DNA from 3 places in the Micromonospora sp. NPDC092111 genome. Region 1 is predicted to be linked to each of the others. Evidence: predicted binding sites of a transcription regulator. Region 1 holds the regulator's gene; each other region holds the start of a gene.
What was found. Region 1 encodes HrcA, which represses chaperone genes, less so after heat shock. Its sites were predicted from a motif close to GGTTNGCACNCTCNNNNNGAGNGTGCNAACC; they were not measured.

Region 1 (3,274 bases):
GCGCTGGTGGAACGTCAAGCACCCCGCGACGTACGCGCAGCGGCTCGCCGCCGGGGAGTCGCCCGGGTTGGCCCGGGAGGTGCTCACCCCCGGCGAGGCGCACATGGAGGACGTCATGCTCCGGCTGCGGCTGGCCGCCGGGCTGCCGCTGGCCGCGCTGGACCCGGCGGGGCGGGCCGGCGCGGCCCGGGCGCTCGCCGACGGGCTGCTGGACCCGGCGGCGTACGCGGACGGGCAGGCCGTGCTCACCCTGCGCGGCCGGCTGCTGGCCGACGCGGTGGTCCGCGACCTGCTGCCCTGAGTGGTGCCCGGCCGGCCGGGGGAGCGGCCGGCCGGCGCTCACTTGATGAAGCTGGTGGACATCGGGTAGCGGTAGGGCTGCCCCTCGTTCGCCTTCATGCCGGCGATGATGCCGAACAGGATCTGGATCACGACGACCGCGATGCTGGGCAGGAAGAGCAGGCACCAGCTCACGAAGAGCAGGACGAACGCGATGATCGACCAGAGGATCTGGAAGTTCAGGGCGGCCAGCGCCTGCGCCCGGACGGCCGGCGACTGCTGACCGCGCACCAGGTACGCGATCAGCGGGGCGACGAAGCCGAGCGGGCCGAAGCTGATCAGCGCGCCGGCGGCCCCGCCGAAGTGCGCGACCAGCGTCCAGGTCTTGTCCTCGTTGTTGGCGTAGCCGCCGGTCGGGGCGCCGTACGCGCCGCCGGTCGGATAGCCGCCAGGCGGGGGGTAGCCGCCCGGCGGCGGGTAGCCGCCCGACGGGGGCTGGTCACCGGTGGGCGGGGGATAGCCGCCGGGCGGGGGATAGCCGCCCGCCCCGGGTGCCCCGGACAGTGGTGCGGTGGGAGGCTCGTATGGCGAGCCCGAGGGGGCGGTCGGGTCCGGCTGGGCGCCGGGGTCCCCCGCGCCGGGAGGGCGAGGTGGTTCAGTCATGCACGTCACGGTAGGGGCTGCCGGCAAGGGTGCACCAGAGCGACACTGGTGAGGTTGCCGTCGACGTTCGGTCAACGACCCGCCGGCGGGGACGTACCGGGGGTCCGACGTTGATCATCGCGGCGGCGGTGGTGCGGACGTAGACTGGCACTCGCTACAGTCGAGTGCCAGAGCGCTCGTCCGGGCGCGACAGGTGTCCCGGGCCGACGTGCGTCAGGAGGTGGGAGATGGGTCTCGACGACCGCAAGCTGGCCGTGCTGCGGGCGATCGTCGAGGACTACGTCGCCACGCAGGAGCCCGTCGGCAGCAAGGCGCTGGTCGAGCGGCACCAGCTCGGGGTGTCCCCGGCGACAGTCCGCAACGACATGGCCGTGCTGGAGGAGGAGGGCTACATCCGCCAGCCGCACACCAGCGCCGGCCGGGTGCCCACCGACCGTGGCTACCGCCTCTTCGTCGACCGGCTGTCCCGGGTCAAGCCGCTCAGCCCGGCCGAGCGCCGGGCCATCGAACGCTTCCTGGTCGGCGCCGTCGACCTGGACGACGTGGTGCACCGCACGGTCCGGCTGCTGGCGCAGCTCACCCGGCAGGTCGCCGTGGTGCAGTACCCCAGCCTGGCCCGCTCCTCGGTGCGCCACCTGGAGCTGGTGCCGATCTCCACCACCCGGCTGATGCTGGTGATGATCGCCGACACCGGCCGGGTCGAGCAGCGGCTGGTCGAACTGGCCGCGCCGGTGCCCGTCGAGGACGTCACCGACCTGCGCCGGCTGGTCAACGAGAAGCTGGTCGGCAGCCGGCTGTCGGAGACCCCGCCGCTGGTCCAGGCGCTGGTCGAGGAGTGCGCCCCGCACCTGCGCGGCGCGATGACCACCCTCTCCACCGTGCTGCTGGAGACCCTGGTCGAGCGGCACGAGGAGCGGATCGCGCTGGCCGGCACCGCCAACCTCACCCGGGGTGGCCTGCTCGACTTCCAGGGCTCGCTGCGCCCCATCCTGGAGGCGCTGGAGGAGGAGGTCGTCCTGCTCAAGCTGATCGGTGAGGCCGAGCCGAGCACCACCCGGGTGCTGATCGGCGACGAGAACGAGGTCGACAACCTCCGGGCCGCCTCGGTGGTCAGCACCGGGTACGGCCCGGGGGCGACCATCCTCGGCGGGATGGGCGTGCTCGGCCCCACCCGGATGGACTACCCCGGCACCATCGCCACGGTGCGGGCCGTGGCACGCTACGTGGGCGAGCTGCTGGCCCAGAACTGACCAGTCAGGGCCGACGGCCGGCTCCGGCCGCCGACCGGCGCAACGCGAGACGAACATGAGGACACGGAACGCAGTGGCCAGGGACTACTACGGCATTCTCGGCGTGAGCCGGGAGGCCTCCGACGACGAGATCAAGCGTGCCTACCGCAAGCTGGCGCGGCAGTTCCACCCGGACGTCAATCCGGACCCGGAGGCACAGGAGAAGTTCAAGGACATCAACGCCGCGTACGAGGTCCTGTCGGACGACCGGAAGCGGCAGATCGTCGACCTGGGCGGCGACCCGCTCGCCCCGGGCGGCGGGGGCGCGGGCGGCCCGGGTGGCCCCGGCGGCGCGGGTCCGTTCGTCGGCTTCCAGGACATCATGGACGCCTTCTTCGGCGGGGCGGCCGGCGGCGCGCGAGGTCCCCGACCCCGGACCAGGCCGGGCGCCGACGCCATCCTGCGGCTGGAACTCGACCTGCACGAGACCGCCTTCGGCGTCGAGGCCCCGATCACGGTCGACACCGCCGTACTCTGCACCACCTGCACCGGTGCGGGCACCGCCGCCGGCACCCACCTGGCCACCTGCGAGGCGTGCGGCGGCCGGGGCGAGGTGCAGTCGGTGCAGCGGACCTTCCTCGGCCAGGTGGTCTCCGCCCGGCCGTGCACCGTCTGCCAGGGTTACGGCACCACCATCCCGCACCCCTGCCCGACCTGCGCCGGCGACGGCCGGGTACGGACCCGCCGCTCGCTGACCGTCAAGATCCCGGCCGGGGTCGAGGACGGCATGCGGATCCGGCTGGCCCAGCAGGGCGAGGTGGGCCCGGGTGGCGGCACCGCCGGTGACCTCTACGTCGAGATCCACGAGCGCCCGCACGACGTCTACTCCCGCAAGGGCGACGACCTGCACTGCCGGGTCACCGTGCCGATGACCGCCGCCGCGCTGGGCACCCGGCTGACCATCAAGACCCTCGACAGCGAGGAGACGGTCGACGTCAAGGCGGGCACCCAGCCGGGCAGCACGCTGCGGCTGCGCGCCCGGGGCGTGCCGCACCTGCGCGGCACCGGCCGGGGTGACCTCTACGTCCACCTGGACGTGCGGA
Region 2 (3,274 bases), on a different contig from region 1:
ACCGCTCGCGCGGCCCGCCCCCTTCGGCGTGGGAACTGGACTCAGAAGTCCATGTCCCCGCCACCCGGGCCAGCCGGGGCGGCCGGGGTCTTCTCCGGCTTGTCCGCCACGACGGCCTCGGTGGTGAGGAAGAGCGCCGCGATCGACGCGGCGTTCTGCAGCGCCGAGCGGGTCACCTTGGCCGGGTCGATGATGCCTGCGGCCAGCAGGTCGACGTACTCACCGCTGGCGGCGTTGAGGCCGTGACCGGCGTCCAGGTTGCGGACGCGCTCCACGACCACGCCACCCTCCAGACCGGCGTTCACGGCGATCTGCCGCAGCGGGGCGTCCAGCGCGATCTTGACGATCTGCGCGCCGGTCGCCTCGTCGCCGGCCAGGTCCAGCTTGTCGAAGGCGGTCTTGCCGGCCTGCACCAGCGCGACGCCACCACCCGGGACGATGCCCTCCTCGACGGCGGCCTTCGCGTTGCGGACGGCGTCCTCGATGCGGTGCTTGCGCTCCTTCAGCTCGACCTCGGTGGCCGCGCCGACCTTGATCACCGCGACACCGCCGGCCAGCTTGGCCAGCCGCTCCTGCAGCTTCTCGCGGTCGTAGTCGGAGTCGCTCTTGTCGATCTCGGCCCGGATCTGGTTGACCCGGCCCTGGATCTGGTCGGCGTCGCCGGCACCGTCGACGATGGTGGTCTCGTCCTTGGTCACCACGACCTTGCGGGCGCGGCCCAGCATGTCGAGGCCGGCGGCGTCCAGCTTGAGGCCGACCTCCTCGCTGATGACCTGGCCACCGGTGAGGATGGCGATGTCGGCGAGCATGGCCTTGCGGCGGTCACCGAAGCCCGGCGCCTTGACGGCGACCGACTTGAAGGTGCCCCGGACCTTGTTGACGACCAGGGTCGCCAGGGCCTCGCCCTCGATGTCCTCGGAGATGATCAGCAGCGGCTTGCCCGACTGCATGACCTTCTCCAGGATCGGGAGCAGGTCCTTCACCGACGAGATCTTGCTGTTGACGATCAGGAGGTACGGGTCGTCGAAGACGGCCTCCATACGCTCCGGGTCGGTCATGAAGTACGCGGAGATGTAGCCCTTGTCGAAGCGCATGCCCTCGGTGAGCTCAAGCTCCAGGCCGAAGGTGTTGCTCTCCTCGACGGTGATGACGCCTTCCTTGCCGACCTTGTCCATCGCCTCGGCGATGATCTCACCGACGGTGCTGTCACCGGCGGAGATGGAGGCGGTGGAGGCGATCTGCTCCTTGGTCTCGACGTCCTTGGCGAGCTTGGACAGCTCCTCCGAGACGCTGGCCACGGCGGCCTCGATGCCCCGCTTCAGGGCCATCGGGTTGGCACCCGCGGCCACGTTGCGCAGGCCCTCGCGGACCAGGGCCTGGGCCAGGACGGTCGCCGTCGTCGTGCCGTCACCGGCGACGTCGTCGGTCTTCTTGGCGACCTCCTTGACCAGCTCGGCGCCGATCTTCTCGTAGGGGTCCTCGAGCTCGATCTCCTTGGCGATGCTCACACCATCGTTGGTGATGGTGGGGGCACCCCACTTCTTCTCGAGCACGACGTTGCGGCCCTTGGGGCCGAGGGTCACCTTCACGGCGTCGGCGAGCTGGTTCATGCCCCGCTCGAGGCCGCGGCGCGCCTCTTCGTCGAACGCGATCATCTTGGCCATACGGCGTTGTCCTCCTGGACACTCACGGGCCACCCGAGTTGTGACCCGGGTGGGCCGCCTGGTGTACGCACCTTGGGACGTCGCCACCTGGCGACGACGACGTCCTTCGGCCGGGCCGGATAGCCCGCGACGACCGGCCATGTGCCCCGGCGACGTCTGGGACGTCACCGCGACCGTGGCCCCACCGCCCCGACCATTGGCACTCACGGTATGCGAGTGCCAATGACTTGTTTAGCACTCTCCCCTGCCGAGTGCAAGCACGACCGAGCCGGTCAGCCGAGTTCCGCAGCCAGTTGCGCGGCGTTCACCGGCCCCTCGTACGCCCGCTGCTCGGCGTACGTGACGACCAGCCCGACCAACTGGACCAGGTACACCGGGACCACCAACACCGCACTCAGCAGGATCGCCAGGACCGCACCCACGGCGGTGCCCGGCGCGGTGAACGGGTCGGTACCGAACGGCAGGGTGCCGACCGACTCCACCATCCCGCCGGCCAGGCTGCCGAGGACCACCACCACCGCCACCAGCACCACCCGGCCGAGCACGATGCCCAGCCGGTCGTGGAAGAAGCGGAACGAGCGCCCGATCGGGTTCTCCCGCTCGAACAGGTACACCGGACCGGCCAGGGCGAGCGCGAAGGCGAGGTAGATGCCGGGCAGCACGCAGAGGCAGACGCCGACCCCGATGATCACGCTCATCGCCAGCGTCCAGCCCCACAGCCCGAGACACCGACGCCCGCCGTAGCGCAGCGCCCCGGGCAGGTCGACCGGCTGGCCGGCGGCCTGCCGGGCCACCACCCAGGTGCCGCCCGCCCAACCGATGCTCTGCACCACCCCGAACGCCAGCGCCACCAGGAAGACCGAGATGCCGTAGATCGCCACCTCGCCGAGGTAGCCGTCCGGCAGCGAGCCGTCCGCCGGCAACGACTGGTCGGTGGGTCCCGCGCCCAGCGACAGCAGCGACACGGCCACGGCGGGCACGGCCTGGGTGAGCAGCATCAGCGGCAGCAGGATCCGCCAGCCCCGGCGCAGCGCCCCGGTGCACCGGGCGAACCAGCCGTTCACCCCGGCGTGCGGCTGGTTGACCAGCGGGTCCTGCGGATCCCAGGCACCGACCCCGGCGTACGGCGGGTAGCCGCCGCCCGGCGGGTAGCCCGGCGGGAAGCCGGCGTACGGCCCGGCACCCGGCGGGAAGTTGCCGGTGGGCGGGAAGACCCAGCCCGACGGCGCCCCGGCGGACGGGTCCCCCGGCGGCTGTCCCGCCGGCTGCCCCCACTGCCCGCTGGGCTGCCCCCACGGCGGAGTCTGCCCGGCGGGCGGCTCCCACGGCTGGCCCGCCCCCGGCCACGACCCACCCGGCTGACCGGGCTGACCGGGCCACGACGCACTCGGCTGGCCCGGCTGACCGGGCCACGATCCACCCGGCTGACCGGGCCACGGCGCGCCCGGCTGACCGGGCTGACCGGGCTGACCCGGCTGGCCCGGCCACGATCCACCCGGCTGGCCGGGCCATGGTGCGGGGTCCGGCGGGCCGGGCTGCCCGGAGGTGGGGGCAGCCCAGCCGGACCCCGCACCGGAGTCGGCCGGGGCAGCGGACGCCGTCGGATCCGT
Region 3 (3,274 bases), on a different contig from region 1:
GGCGGCGGCCGGCTCCGGCTTCTCCGGCTTCTCCACCACGAGGCTCTCGGTGGTCAGCAGCAGGCCGGCGATCGACGCGGCGTTGGTGACCGCGTTGCGGGTCACCTTCACCGGGTCGATGATGCCGGCCTTCACCAGGTCGACGTACTCGCCGACGGCGGCGTCGAGGCCGTGGCCCCACTCCTTGTCGGCGACCTTCTGCACCACCACGTAGCCGTCGTGGCCGGCGTTCTGGGCGATCCAGCGCAGCGGCTCGACCAGCGACTTGCGCACGATCGAGACACCCACCTTCTCGTCACCGGTGAGGCCCAGGTCGTCGTCGAGCACCGACTGGATCTGGGTCAGCGCGGCACCGCCGCCGGGGACCGTGCCCTCCTCGACCGCGGCCTTGGTCGCGGCGATGGCGTCCTCGATGCGGTGCTTGCGCTCCTTCATCTCGACCTCGGTCGCCGCGCCCGCCTTGATCACCGCGATGCCGCCGGAGAGCTTCGCCAGCCGCTCGGCCAGCTTCTCCCGGTCCCACTCGGAGTCCGAGGCCTCGATCTCCTTGCGGATCTGGGCGACCCGGTCGGCGACCTCGGCGGACTGGCCGCCGCCGTCGACGACCGTGGTGTTCTCCTTGTCGACCACGACCCGTCGGGCGGTGCCGAGCACCTCCAGGCCGACCTGGTCGAGCCGGTAGCCCAGCTCGGGGGCGACCAGCTCGGCACCGGTCAGGACCGCCATGTCCTGGAGCATCGCCTTACGGCGGTCGCCGAAGCCGGGGGCCTTGACCGCGCAGACCTTGAGGGTCTTGCGGATCGCGTTGACCACCAGGGTCGACAGCGCCTGGCCCTCGACGTCCTCGGCGACGATCAGCAGCGGCTTGTTGTTCTGGAGAACCTTCTCCAGCAGCGGCAGCAGCTCCTCGATCGCCGAGATCTTCTGCGTGGTGATGAGGATGTACGGGTCCTCCAGGACCGACTCCTGCGACTCCGCGTCGGTGACGAAGTTCGGCGAGATGAAGCCCTTGTCGAACTGGAGGCCCTCGGTCACCTCCAGCTCGGTGGTGAGCGCGGAGCCCTCCTCGACGGTGATGACGCCGTCGCGACCGACCTTCTCCATCGCCTCGGCGATCAGCTCGCCGATGGTGGCGTCCTGCGCGGAGATCGTCGCCACGTGCGCGATCGACTCCCGGTCGGCCACCTCGACGGCCCGGCCGAGCAGCGCCTCGGAGACCTTGGTGGCCGCCGCGTCGACGCCCCGCTTGAGGCTGGTCGGGTTGGCCCCGGCGGCCACGTTGCGCAGGCCCTCGCGGACCATCGCCTGGGCCAGCACGGTCGCGGTGGTGGTCCCGTCGCCGGCGACGTCGTTGGTCTTGGTCGCCACCTCCTTGACCAACTGCGCGCCGAGGTTCTCGTACGGGTTGGTGAGCTCGATCTCCTTGGCGATGGTCACACCATCGTTGGTGATCGTGGGCGCACCGAATTTCTTGTCCAGGACGACGTTGCGCCCGCGCGGGCCGAGGGTGACCTTGACCGTGTCCGCGAGGGCGTTGACACCGTGCTCCAGCAGGTGCCGGGCGTCGTCCGAGAAGCTCAGGATCTTCGCCATGAATGTCCCTTCGAAGCGACGTCGCCCCGGCCCGGCGAGCCGGACCGGGGCGACGACACTGGAATCGGTTGGTTACTTCTCGATGACCGCGAGAACGTCACGGGCGGAGAGCACCAGGTACTCCTCGCCGGCGTACTTGATCTCGGTGCCGCCGTACTTCGAGTAGAGGACGGTGTCGCCGACCTTGACGTCGAGCGGCACGCGGTTGCCCTTGTCGTCGATCCGGCCCGGGCCGACAGCGAGGACGGTGCCCTCCTGCGGCTTCTCCTTGGCGGTGTCGGGGATCACGATGCCCGACGCCGTGGTGGTCTCAGCCTCGTTCGCCTGGACCACGATCCGGTCCTCGAGCGGCTTGATCGCAACCTTGGTCGCGGTAGTCACGGGCATACCCTCCTGGGGTACTTGGTTTCGTTGCCGGTCGAGAGTCCGACCGGCGTCAATCTGCCACATGCCACCGGGCGGGGCCGTCGTCGCGGGTGCCGGTCCGCCTGGCGTTCAGCACCCGGACCGGATGATCCGGGAGCTGGCACCCTCAGGGTGAGAGTGCTAATCGCAGGTTATTCCTCGGCTAGCACTCCGTCAAGGAGAGTGCCAGCCCGCCGCCCGGCGCGTCGCCCCCGCCGGGGACAATGGCGGGGTGGATCTCGACCAGTTCGCCGCCCTGCGTACCCCCGAGGGGTCGGCCGCGCTCGCCGCGGCGACCGAGGTGGCCGGCGGTGACCCGCTGGTCGCGGCGGCGGCGCTGCGGTCGCGTGGCGTGCCGGCCGGGCTGGCCGCCGCCGCGCTGACCCAGGCCGAGCTGCGCCGCCGGGCGGTCGGCAAGTTCGGCCCGGAGGCGGCGGCGATGTTCCTCACCCGCGCGGGCCTGGAGCAGGCCACCCGCCGGCCGGTCGCCGACCGGCGGGCCGCCCGGCTGGCCGCCGCCGGGGTACGCACCCTCGCCGACCTGGGTTGCGGCCTCGGCGCGGACGCGCTCGCCGCCGCCCGGGCCGGCATCCGGGTGTACGGCGTGGAGGCCGATCCGGTCACCGCGGCGACAGCCGCCGCGAACGCCGGTGCGGCCGGGCTGGCCGACCTGTTCACCGTGACGGTCGGCGACGCGACCACGTTCGACGTGACCGGGGTGGACGCCGCCTTCTGCGACCCGGCGCGACGCCGGGCGGGCACCGGGCGGCGGATCTTCGACCCGAACGCCTACTCCCCGCCGTGGGACTTCGTCACCGGGCTGGCCGCGCGGGTGCCGCACCCGGTGGTGAAGGTGGCCCCCGGCATCGACCACGCGCTGATCCCGGCAGGCGCCGAGGCGGAGTGGGTCAGCGTGGACGGCGACCTGGTGGAGGCGACGCTGTGGTGCGGCCGGCTGGCCGGGGTGCCCCGGCGCGCGACGGTGCTGCGGCCGGGGCCGGCCGGCGGGCACCCCGCCGCCGAGGCGCACGAGCTGACCGGCGCGGGTGACGCGGAGGCGGCGGTCGGCCCGGTACGGCGGTACCTGTACGACCCGGACGGCGCGGTGGTCCGCGCCCACCTGGTCGCCGAGCTGGCCGACGTGCTGGGCGCGACGCTGGCCGACCCGAGCATCGCCTACCTGTACGCGGACACCCCGGTGGCGACCCCGTTCGGGCGCTGCCTGGAGGTCACCGACGTGCTGCCGTTCTCGCTGAAGCGGCTGCGCGCGCTGCTG

Region 2: groL (chaperonin GroEL) is a predicted target of HrcA. The motif match lies at 1,859-1,889, and genes of this name have one in related genera.
Region 3: groES (co-chaperone GroES) is a predicted target of HrcA. The motif match lies at 2,115-2,145, and genes of this name have one in related genera.

Annotation. Positions count from the first base shown of each region.
Region 1 covers NZ_JBIVRQ010000020.1:31,325-34,598, reverse strand. The annotation lists gene hemW (radical SAM family heme chaperone HemW) at 1-301, shown strand, start outside; gene ACIQG9_RS26800 (DUF4870 domain-containing protein) at 340-942, opposite strand; gene hrcA (heat-inducible transcriptional repressor HrcA) at 1,170-2,192, shown strand; gene dnaJ (molecular chaperone DnaJ) at 2,266-3,274, shown strand, end outside.
Region 2 covers NZ_JBIVRQ010000002.1:343,294-346,567, forward strand. The annotation lists gene groL (chaperonin GroEL) at 42-1,664, opposite strand; gene ACIQG9_RS07645 (hypothetical protein) at 1,937-3,274, opposite strand, start outside.
Region 3 covers NZ_JBIVRQ010000002.1:10,101-13,374, forward strand. The annotation lists gene groL (chaperonin GroEL) at 1-1,593, opposite strand, end outside; gene groES (co-chaperone GroES) at 1,666-1,980, opposite strand; gene ACIQG9_RS06000 (methyltransferase domain-containing protein) at 2,231-3,274, shown strand, end outside.